DNA from 3 places in the Paenibacillus sp. FSL H7-0756 genome. Region 3 is predicted to be linked to each of the others. Evidence: riboswitches for the same ligand, from Rfam matches in the RefSeq annotation. Region 3 holds a riboswitch; each other region holds the start of a gene.

Region 1 (3,276 bases), 600 kb from region 3:
AGTATAGCCTGGTTGGGGCATCTCCTGATAATCAGTTCTATGCGCTCGCCGGAACTCAGGGGATTACCATTATGCATTCTATGAACAGCACACTTCAGGGTACAGTTGTAGCCACCCTCTCATGGCGTGAGCTGAATGGAACGATTCAAGCACTGGACCCGGACTTTCCCGTCTTGGACATAGAGAGCCTGGACCAGGCGTTACCCTTGGAGCAGGTCATTCCTTTTAACGGGGGCGGGGCGTTATTGCTTGTTACGAGCCAGGGGATTTTCCTGGTCCAGCAATCGCAGGAGAAGCCCTGGGAGGTGAAGCTGCTGCATCCGGATCTCGAAGAATATAAAGCAGATGAGCTGGAGCATATTGAAATTGACATGCCGCATGGTGCCGTCTCTCCGGATGGAAGATGGATTGCCTATGGCAGCCAGGGCAGTGATCATCTTTTATATGACACAACTTCAGGGCAGGTTCACCTATTCAATCCGGAATCCAGTTACCCGCACTATACAATATTTACAAAGGACCAGCATAGCGTATGGTACAATTCCTGCCACTTCTATAATGGCGTTACCCTTGCCGTTCCCCTTGAAGATGTGGAAGGAGGAGAACTCCCGGCAGATCAGGAATATCCGCTTGTTAACGAGGAAGCCCGGGTGTATGCGGCGGCAGCGCTGAAGAATGGTGTTGTGATTGGCGATGCCTATGGCTACTTGAGGCTCATTGATGCAGAGGGGCGGGAGCTGTGGCGTTATTATGCCGGAAGCACTATTTCAGGCTTAGCTGTCAATCGGGATGAGACTCTGCTGGCTGTAGGGACTTATGGAGGGATGCTGCACTTCCTGGACCTTCATGCAGCGCAGCGAAGCAACTATGCGATTACAACAGGAACCGTTCGTGAGGTGAAGCGGATCATTGCCTGGAAGAATCAGAAGGTTCCGCTGTGGTGGTAGTCTAATACAAGGGGCCTTCATCCCCACCGCCGTCTGCCAAAAATAAAAAACAGCGCTTGAGCGAGATAAATGGCAGATAATCTGCTACAAATGTGAGTTTTGGCTTCCCTATGCACAGCCATTCAGCCATTTGCTGAAAATAAGGCGAATAGCACTCTTTTCCATTTTTACAACCCACCTCCGAAAAGTGTATGATTCGTGTTGAAAGCAAATGAGTGTATTCATGAAAATGAGCAATGCATGCACGCTGAATTTCCGTCATGTGGAAAACGGGGGAACCATCCGGCCGTCTGGCCGACTTGGGGTGAATCCGAAGGAGAATGCCACGCGCAGGTCTCCGGCAGGTAGGGCGACTCTCACCGTCCGAATCCGACAGCTAACCTCGTAAGCGTAAGGAGAGAGCCCTGATCCGCCAAGCTTTTGTGCCAGGCGTCTTATGCCTGTTACCCAAAACCGCAGGCAGAGGTCCTCCTCTGCCTGCGGTTTTTTGCGCACTGGAATGAACTGCACAGTATAGATTCAGAAAGGAACGTGACCACATGCCTGACCCCTTACCGCCCAAACTAACAGCTGCTGCCGGATTCAACCACTACACCCAGCAATATAGCGGGCCCGTCTATGCGCTTAGCTGTCTGCTGCTGGAAAAAGGCGCCCGTGCCGAACAAGCAACCACCGCCACCTTCGTGGCACTCCATCCACTATGGCTGAAGGGCAGCCTCTCCGGGGACGGTGCTGCTGCGGCTGCCTACAGAGAGTGCATCCGCCAATGTGCCATGCTCACCCGGGATCGTAGCCGCTGCGCTCCTGCCCTGCTTAAATGGGACGATCATGTCGCCAGTGCCTTATGGTACGGCATCCAGCTCCCCCTGCCCGACATCAGCCTGATCCTGGAGTGCAGCATTCCCGAGCTGAAGGCCCGGCTAAGAGGAATACGCGAACAGATGGCAGCCGCACATTCGGCCTTGCCTGCGGTCCACCGCCCTTCGGCGGGATGAGTCGGGGGATTAGCATGGGCTATAGGAATGAGTGCGGCGGAATGAGTTGGATGTGGCGGAATCAGGATACGGATGCGGCAGAAGGAGTCTGATGTGGCGGGCGGGCTGCGGACTACAGATCCGCTATTTTGGCAAATGGGACCATTCTGAAGTCCATGCGGACTGAGAGGCGCTTAATGTACCCATGCCTCATTTTTCGCTCCACCCAGCCTCTTAACGTCCTCTCAGTCCGCAACGGGGAGATAATCGGTCTTTTCACAAAATAAGGGCCTCTGAGTCCGCCTACAAAACAAAAAAGCCGCGACATCCGCCGCGACTTAGTCCTTGACTCTCAGCACCAGCACGCACCCATACTGTGCCTGGCTCACCTTACATAGCTCAACCATCCGATGCATCGATCCAGTCTTCGCCAACCGTCCATTACCTAGAACTCAGCTCTTGCCTTTCCCACTCCTACCATCCTTACCGCCCTTGGCAAACCGCCAAAAGGCCATACAGCAGCCGAGCAATCCGGCTCCCAGCATAAGGGTCTGTAACGCCCCCAGCCAAGCCGACTGCTCCGAGGGGATCAGGCTGCTGATAATGATGAGCAGGATCGAGGCCGCGACCAGCACGGGGGTTTGTCTACTTTTCTTCACAACCATTCACCACTCCTGTTAGTAATTCTTAACTCTATAGTACTCAAAATCAGCGAAGGAGTCATGCTGGTGGGCATCCACGGAACCGATGAAATTGAACAAGCCTGTAAATCCGCCAATCTCCCCGGGCTCTCCGTTCACGCCTTCATCCGACAAATAGAGAGCATCGATATTCTCTACAAAAGCTTGCCAATCCCCGTTATCCCTGAAGCGGTAAAGGATACTCGCGATGCCTGAATGATAGATAAGCTTGAGCTCTGCTGTGTCTTCAGGGACTGGAATGTAATGGTGGACCAGCTCAATACGTTCTCCCAGCTTGGCCTGTAGTACAGATAGAACGGTGCCCTCTGATTCGGAGTGGGTCAAGTGAACGTACAGCCAATTATTCGAATCATAGTATAGCCCCATCCCCGCCGTTTCCGAATAATGATCGGGATGAAACTCCACCTTGGTCTGAACTTCATAATGGAGGGAGGTTGCACGCGTGGCCAACATCGCCGGATTAATCTGTGAGAAGAATGAATTCTCTCCATGAATGCGTAAGTAACCCGGACGTTCAACCGTATTCACCCATGCTGCTTGCTGCTCCCGGTATGGAGTCAGAAAGTGAATATCATAGTGCTCCTGGTTAAAATCATCAAATACGTCATGAGAGAGTCTGTCCCCCTCTAGTTCAACACCTGCTAACCCCTCAAC
Region 2 (3,276 bases), on a different contig from region 3:
AGGAGATGGTCATTACAGCCAGTGATCTGAAAATAAGATCTTGAGGTATCCGTTTTTTTAGCAGCTGCACATCAGCATTCCCCTTGATGGTTGAGAAGATGCTTAATATGAGTACCGCAAAGGTGGTCGTCTTGATCCCCCCGCCTGTCGAGCCTGATGAAGCTCCTATGAACATCAGAAAGATCATAAAGAACTGGGACGCCGGTAACATCGCACCAATATCAATGGAGTTGAAACCCGCTGTGCGGGTAACCACTCCCTGGAAATATCCACCCCAGATTCTTTCCCCCCATGTGAGTGTACCAAATGTTCTGGTATTAAAAAGCTCAAAGACAAATATGACCAGAAACCCTGCAAAACAAAGCACTCCTGAAGTGATTAGCACGATTTTTGTGTGAAAAGACAGAGCCTTCCAGCTTCTCTTGCGGTATAGATCCAGAATCACAATAAATCCAATTCCACCAATGATAAATAAAAATGAAATGACAATATTGACTAACGGATCACCAACATACCGGCTCAGACTATCCGACCATAATGAAAAACCTGCGTTATTAAAGGCCGAGATGGAATGGAAAATTCCATAATATAGGGCTTTGGCAACACCCAGGTCATTCGCCCACCGGATGGTCAACAACAATGCCCCAAGAGTTTCGAAGATAAATGAGATTAGTACAATGCTTAGTGATAGCCGGACGACCCCTTGTGTTTCAACGGAGTTCGAAGATTGCTGGATGAGTAAACGCTCCTTCAGCCCAATCTTCTTCCCCAGAATTACGGCAATTAGAACACTGAACGTCATGAATCCTAATCCTCCGATTTGAATGAGGAGCAGGATAATGATTTGTCCAAAGTTGGAGAAGTCGGTTCCTGTATCCAGCACCACCAGTCCAGTGACACACACAGCTGAAGTTGAGGTAAATAATGCATTTAGCCATCCCACACTAGTTCCGGTGGATGAAGATACCGGTAAGGACAACATAATTGTCCCCAGAATGATGGTTACAGCAAAACCTAAAAGAATAATTCTTGATGAGGTTAGACTGAGTTTTCGAGTAAACCAAAGGTACCTTTTTGTAAACATATCACTGGCTCCTGTAATGATTCTTTTCGTAAATAAACAGCGCTGCGTCACCTTCAAGGGTGTGTGTCCAGTGAGAGTATCAGCCAGGTAGCTCTTGTTGAAAACACTGTTGATCCTTTAGATAATCGAGCAAAAGCCGGTTAAATAATTGCGGTTGACATAGGTGACTAGGATACATGGCATTCTCGATGATCGCTAAATGAGCTTTGGGATACTTAGCCGCTGTTTTTTTAACTTGCTCTAACACCCGCTCATTGTGATTACCTGACACGATCAGCACCGGAATTTGCAGCCGCAGCGCAAACCCGTAACCGTCCGAATACTTCAACGCCATGCGTTGCTTAATCCATTCTGTCGTCCGTTTATGCATAAGCTCTTTTCTCAAGATATGGTAAGCCAAGAGCCATCTGTGATAGGTGATACGTAAAGGCTTGATAAACATTTCAGCAGGGAGATAATGAGAAATCCAGGCACAGAACTGCAACGCTTCTTTCAACTTACTTCCGCTAGCAGAGTAATCACCTTGAAAATAACTATCCACCAAAATCATGGTAATCACCCGCTCAGGGAATAGATAGGCGAACTTCTGGGCAAGTATAGCTCCACTGGAGCAGGCTACAATTACAATCTTTTCTACATCCAGCTTATCTAATAATGCCTTTAGATCCTCAACTTGAGTGTCTACGATCCGGCCAATCTCAACATTCATCTTCCCTGACAGCCCGTTTCCTCTTAGATCATAGACAATTACTTTCGCGCGCTTACTGAAATATTCCGCCTGTGGTTCAAAAAGATGGTGGGAGGTCGAATAATCATGGATAAAAACGATGGGCAGACCGCTACCCGATATCTCATAATACAAGGTTGTTCCGTTGACATCAACAATAGGCACTGCAGGATTCCCCTCTCATGAACGCTTACGGGGTTAGCTGACGGATTCGGACCTGAGTAGCCCTACTCGATATTCTCGAGATTCACCCCGGAACTTTTGGTTCCCCCGTTTCCTTTACAGGAATTCAGCGGCAAATATCATTTCTCAGATTGCTCCTTACTTCTTTCCTTATGGGTCAGCAGATCATCCTGTACGCTGTTTTTCCACAAGGGAACGCCCGAACGGTAGGCCGCCCGGCCATTTAGATGGCCTGCGACCGGCGAAGTGATGAATACAAAAAGAATCGCCAGCAGCAGCTTGACACTGATCTCTCCATCTTTGAACCAAAAGTAAAGGAAGCCGCCGCCCAGTAAACATAACACCCCGAACGTTGCGCTTTTGGTGGCCGCATGTGAACGCAGATAGACATCGGGCAGCCGGATCAGGCCAAAGGCACTGATGCCGCAAAAAATGGCGCCCAGCACCACTAGAATCGAGCTAAACAACTCACCTGTCATGCAGTTCCCCTCCTTCTTCCACAACAACCCCACGTTCGATATACCTTGCGAGTGCAGTGGTTCCAATAAACGTCAGAATACCTATAACCAGAATTACCTCAAGAAAATTGCGGGTATCCAGCAGCATACTAATGACAGTAATCATAGCCAGTACATGAATGCCTATCGTATCTAGGGCGGCCACCCTATCCGAACGGGTAGGTCCTTTCAGAAGCCGGAACAGGCACGCGAGTATGGCCATTCCCAGAATGATCAATGCGGTAGTTAATAGTACGGAGACCATCAGCGGGTCACCTCCATGATCACTTGTTCGAAATTACCCCGGATCTGCTTCACCATTTCCTCAGCATCTTTGATGTCAATGGCATGAATAAATAGGGTCTTCCCATCCCTCGACACATCAAGGGTCAGCGTGCCAGGAGTCAGACATATTAGACAAGACAACAGTGTAACTTCCCAGGCTGAGGTTAACGCCGTCTCATAGGCGAATATTCCAGGGCGGATCGCCAGCTTCGGACGAAGAATATGATAAATTACCACAAAGTTCGAGATGGTCAATTCGCGGATAAAGATCAGCAGCAGCTTGAATATGGACCATAGGCGTTTTAAATAAAATGGCCGGGCCTGAGGCTTGGATCTTCTGAATAACAGCAGCATCCCTATGCCGAGCAGAAACCCGATAAGAAAAGTGGCGCCGGAGCTGCTATTATTGATTGCCATCCACAATAAAGCAACTAACAGATTAAACAAGAATTGTAGAGCCATTATATCTACTCCTTCAGTATGGCTTGAATGTATTCCGC
Region 3 (3,276 bases):
TGCGGATTCGCTCTCCGGCATGATCCGGGTCGGTAAGAATGATTACACCCCGGCGCTCCATGGCCAGCCTGATCTTGGCAATGACCCTGCTATCCACTGCCGAACCCCCGGTTTCAATCGTATCGGCCTCTACCGCCCGCTTAACGGCAACGGTATCGCTTTTCCCTTCAACTACAATTAGCTCTTTAATCATAAATATTTTTACTCCTTACTCCAGAACGCAAAAAGAAGAGGATTCGCTCCCCTTCTTTTTGGCTAAAGAATGTATAAGTGATGAGCGGCAGCTCTCAAAAATTCCGTAAGTGCTTCCCTCACTATATCGTATTAACCGCTAATTTGCAAAAGGCATTACGTTTAGTTCAGCTCCGGCTTCACAGGTCCGATCACATAAAGTGTGCGCGACTTGCGGCCGAAATTACGGGCATGACTCAGTGAATCGTAATAGACATCCACCTTGTTGCCTTTGATGGCACCGCCGGTATCCTCTGCTCGGCGAAACCCTAATCCTTCAATGTACACCCACCAGCCAATTGGTATAACACTAGGATCTACAGCTATAGTGCGGCCTTCCGTTACGCGTGTGCCGGAGGCAGTACGTGTTCCAATACCCGGTTCCTGCGACGAATACGCAGTCATGGATACGTTTTTGATCATTCTTTTGTACTCAAAATCCACACCAGCCTTACTGGTAACATTGCTGGCCTTTGCGCTGGCTTTAGATGACTTGGAGGTTGTTACAGGTTTGGAGACTTTGGCAGTAACTACAACGGGCTTAGGAAGCGGCTTGGTTCCAATGGCAATGACTTTGTCCTTGGTAACCGTCTGTACTTCCTTGCCGATCATGCGCATGGATGCCAGCTCGCCATCTTGATAGATCTTCTCGATGTGCTGGATCATTACGCCAGGCTTACCTGCCTGCGCTACTCTTACGGTTCCCTTAGTCAATGAGGGGTCTGCTGTCTTAATGACCCGGAAAGGCAAATTAGTTGTCCGTTGAACCACATGCTTGTTAATCCGGACAATTTTGATTTCCATGTCTGCAGATACTGCGGTTTCTAGCGAAGGGTAAATCTTGTCTAAGCCTTCGAGGCTGTAGCCCAGCTTGCCGATGGCCTGACCAATGGTATCCTCGGTCGTAAATAACGTCTCGGTCTTTCCGTCTACGGTAAGAGCGAACTTTTGCGCAGTGTTAATCACGATACGGTCGCCGTCTTTTATTTCATCACTAAGGCCAATAGATAATTCATCATGCGCCTGCAGCGAAATCTGTTCCTTAGCCAGCACATCACTGAACAGCGTTTCCCGCGTCTCCAGTGTCTGTACCTGTCCGTCTATTACTAGAGTAATTTCTTTCTTGCTCTGACCGTGTACGTACAGCAGTATTAACAGTGCGATAACAATCGATGCCACACCGGCAAGTAAAACTACGCGGGGATTTACTTGCTTCAACCGTAATGCGAAAGACCTGCTGGATGATTGCGAATCATGGGATACCTCTGGTTGGAATACGCCCACTCTTTCCATCCTCCTTACATAGCCCCGTCGTCCAAGTTATATCAAGGTAGACTGTATCACTTCTGACGAAACTAGGTTTGAGTTTGCAACAGGATACGCCCGCACTTGCTTCAGCGTTTCCTGCTCATGGATCGCCTGCTCGGCATAGTTACTCCGGAGATCTGTTATATAACAGTATGCCGGGAGCATTCTCATTATTCAAAACAAAAGAAGCCTAAAAAAGAGTTCATAGAGGACTCTTTCGTGGCTTCCCGGTATCGAATACGTCGGAATGCTTATGCACGAGGTTTCCTCTCTTACTTGCGCTTACGGGGTTAGCTGTCGGGTTCGGACATAAGAGAGACGCCCTATCTCAGGTCACCCGCTCACGGCGGTTGCCCTCAAATTCACCCCAAGACCACGTAAAGAAATCAAACAATGCCTGCGGCAATTCTGCATTTGTACTACGTTCATGCGGCAGAGCATTATTGGTTCCCCCATTCTCCATATCCGGAGACTCAGCGAGACGATCCATGAAATTAGTGACTGTCACAGTTACAACAGCTCACTGCACTGAAAAGATGATATCCTGTTTTGATACATGTTGTAAAGGACGATTCAACCACGTTTACGTAAAAAAATGATTAAAATATTGTAATAATCGACCGTTTTTCCGTTATAAAAGTTTAATATATCCGCTATACTTCATTTTTCACCGCATTTACTCCCGTTTTCAGAGTATACCAAATCGTTCCAGTGCGTTCGCATACGTAATTTCCGCCAATTCCTGTAATTCAATCCCTTTTATTGCCGCGGCCGCCTCCGCTACCAGCCTCACATGAGCGGTCTCATTTCGCTTGCCCCGGAAGGGGTGCGGAGTCAGATAAGGGGAGTCGGTTTCGATCAACAGCCGGTCCAGCGGAGTCTGGGCAAGCACCTCTTTAGGCACCCGTGCATTCTTGAACGTAACCGGTCCTCCAAAAGAAAGATGGAAGCCCAAATCAAGACACATCTTGGCACTTTCCCAGCTGCCGGAGAAGGAGTGCATTACACCGCCAACCTCGCCCGCCTTCTCCTCGCGGAGGATGCGGATCACATCTTCATGAGCATCGCGGTTATGAATACAGATCGGCATCTTCAGCTCACGGGCCAGCCCGATCTGCTTGCGGAATACTTCATGCTGTACATCCTTAGGAGAGGTGTCCCAGTAGTAATCCAGCCCGATCTCACCGATGGCAACCACCTTGGGATGAGCGCATAAGGAAGCGATCCATTCCAGGTCTCCGTCCTTCATCGTGATGGCATCCTGGGGATGCCAGCCAACAGCTGCATAAATATAATCATATTTCTCGGCAAGCTGCATGGTGGTCGGTATCGTGTCCCGGTTAAAGCCAATGTTGATCATCTTGCTGACGCCGGCTTCCAGTGCCCTGGCAATGACCTCTTCGCGGTCTTCGTCGAATTGTGGAGCATCGAGATGGGTATGGGTGTCGAATAACTGCATTACATTACATCCTTTCGGCCTGTTATTGTATCTATAATTCCAAGCTTGATTGGTTATTTGGCAAAAATCTCTGCGATGGATGGCGGCAGCTGTGGAAGGGCTTTCTGCAGCCTGTCCTGCGGAAAATACAGATGGTGTCTGCCGCGGTGAATACCGCTGATGGAGCGTACAATATCCGAGACCTCGGAGATTTCCCTCAGCCGCTCATGCTTGTCCAGAAGCAGGATCTGCTTGCTGTCAAAGCCGTCTCCCGGACGGAATACATCATAGGGAAGATC

Evidence for each region. A riboswitch is a leader RNA that binds a small molecule or an ion and turns the genes downstream of it on or off. The one in region 3 is predicted to bind cyclic di-AMP.
Region 1: another riboswitch for cyclic di-AMP. It lies ahead of NST04_RS00790 (hypothetical protein); the one in region 3 lies ahead of NST04_RS03440 (3D domain-containing protein).
Region 2: another riboswitch for cyclic di-AMP. It lies ahead of NST04_RS19415 (alpha/beta fold hydrolase); the one in region 3 lies ahead of NST04_RS03440 (3D domain-containing protein).

The regions. Positions count from the first base shown of each region.
Region 1 is NZ_JBBOVT010000001.1:182,241-185,516, forward strand. It holds gene NST04_RS00780 (WD40 repeat domain-containing protein) at 1-947, shown strand, start outside; gene NST04_RS00785 (hypothetical protein) at 949-1,209, opposite strand; cyclic di-AMP (ydaO/yuaA leader) riboswitch at 1,183-1,352, shown strand; gene NST04_RS00790 (hypothetical protein) at 1,487-1,942, shown strand; gene NST04_RS00795 (hypothetical protein) at 2,374-2,580, opposite strand; gene NST04_RS00800 (family 43 glycosylhydrolase) at 2,599-3,276, opposite strand, start outside.
Region 2 is NZ_JBBOVT010000002.1:589,808-593,083, forward strand. It holds gene NST04_RS19410 (TrkH family potassium uptake protein) at 1-1,084, opposite strand, end outside; gene NST04_RS19415 (alpha/beta fold hydrolase) at 1,164-1,976, opposite strand; cyclic di-AMP (ydaO/yuaA leader) riboswitch at 1,984-2,116, opposite strand; gene mnhG (monovalent cation/H(+) antiporter subunit G) at 2,114-2,473, opposite strand; gene NST04_RS19425 (Na(+)/H(+) antiporter subunit F1) at 2,463-2,756, opposite strand; gene NST04_RS19430 (Na+/H+ antiporter subunit E) at 2,756-3,238, opposite strand; gene NST04_RS19435 (Na+/H+ antiporter subunit D) at 3,244-3,276, opposite strand, start outside.
Region 3 is NZ_JBBOVT010000001.1:778,495-781,770, forward strand. It holds gene rnmV (ribonuclease M5) at 1-193, opposite strand, end outside; gene NST04_RS03440 (3D domain-containing protein) at 355-1,515, opposite strand; cyclic di-AMP (ydaO/yuaA leader) riboswitch at 1,804-2,028, opposite strand; gene NST04_RS03445 (TatD family hydrolase) at 2,228-2,998, opposite strand; gene NST04_RS03450 (HD domain-containing protein) at 3,052-3,276, opposite strand, start outside.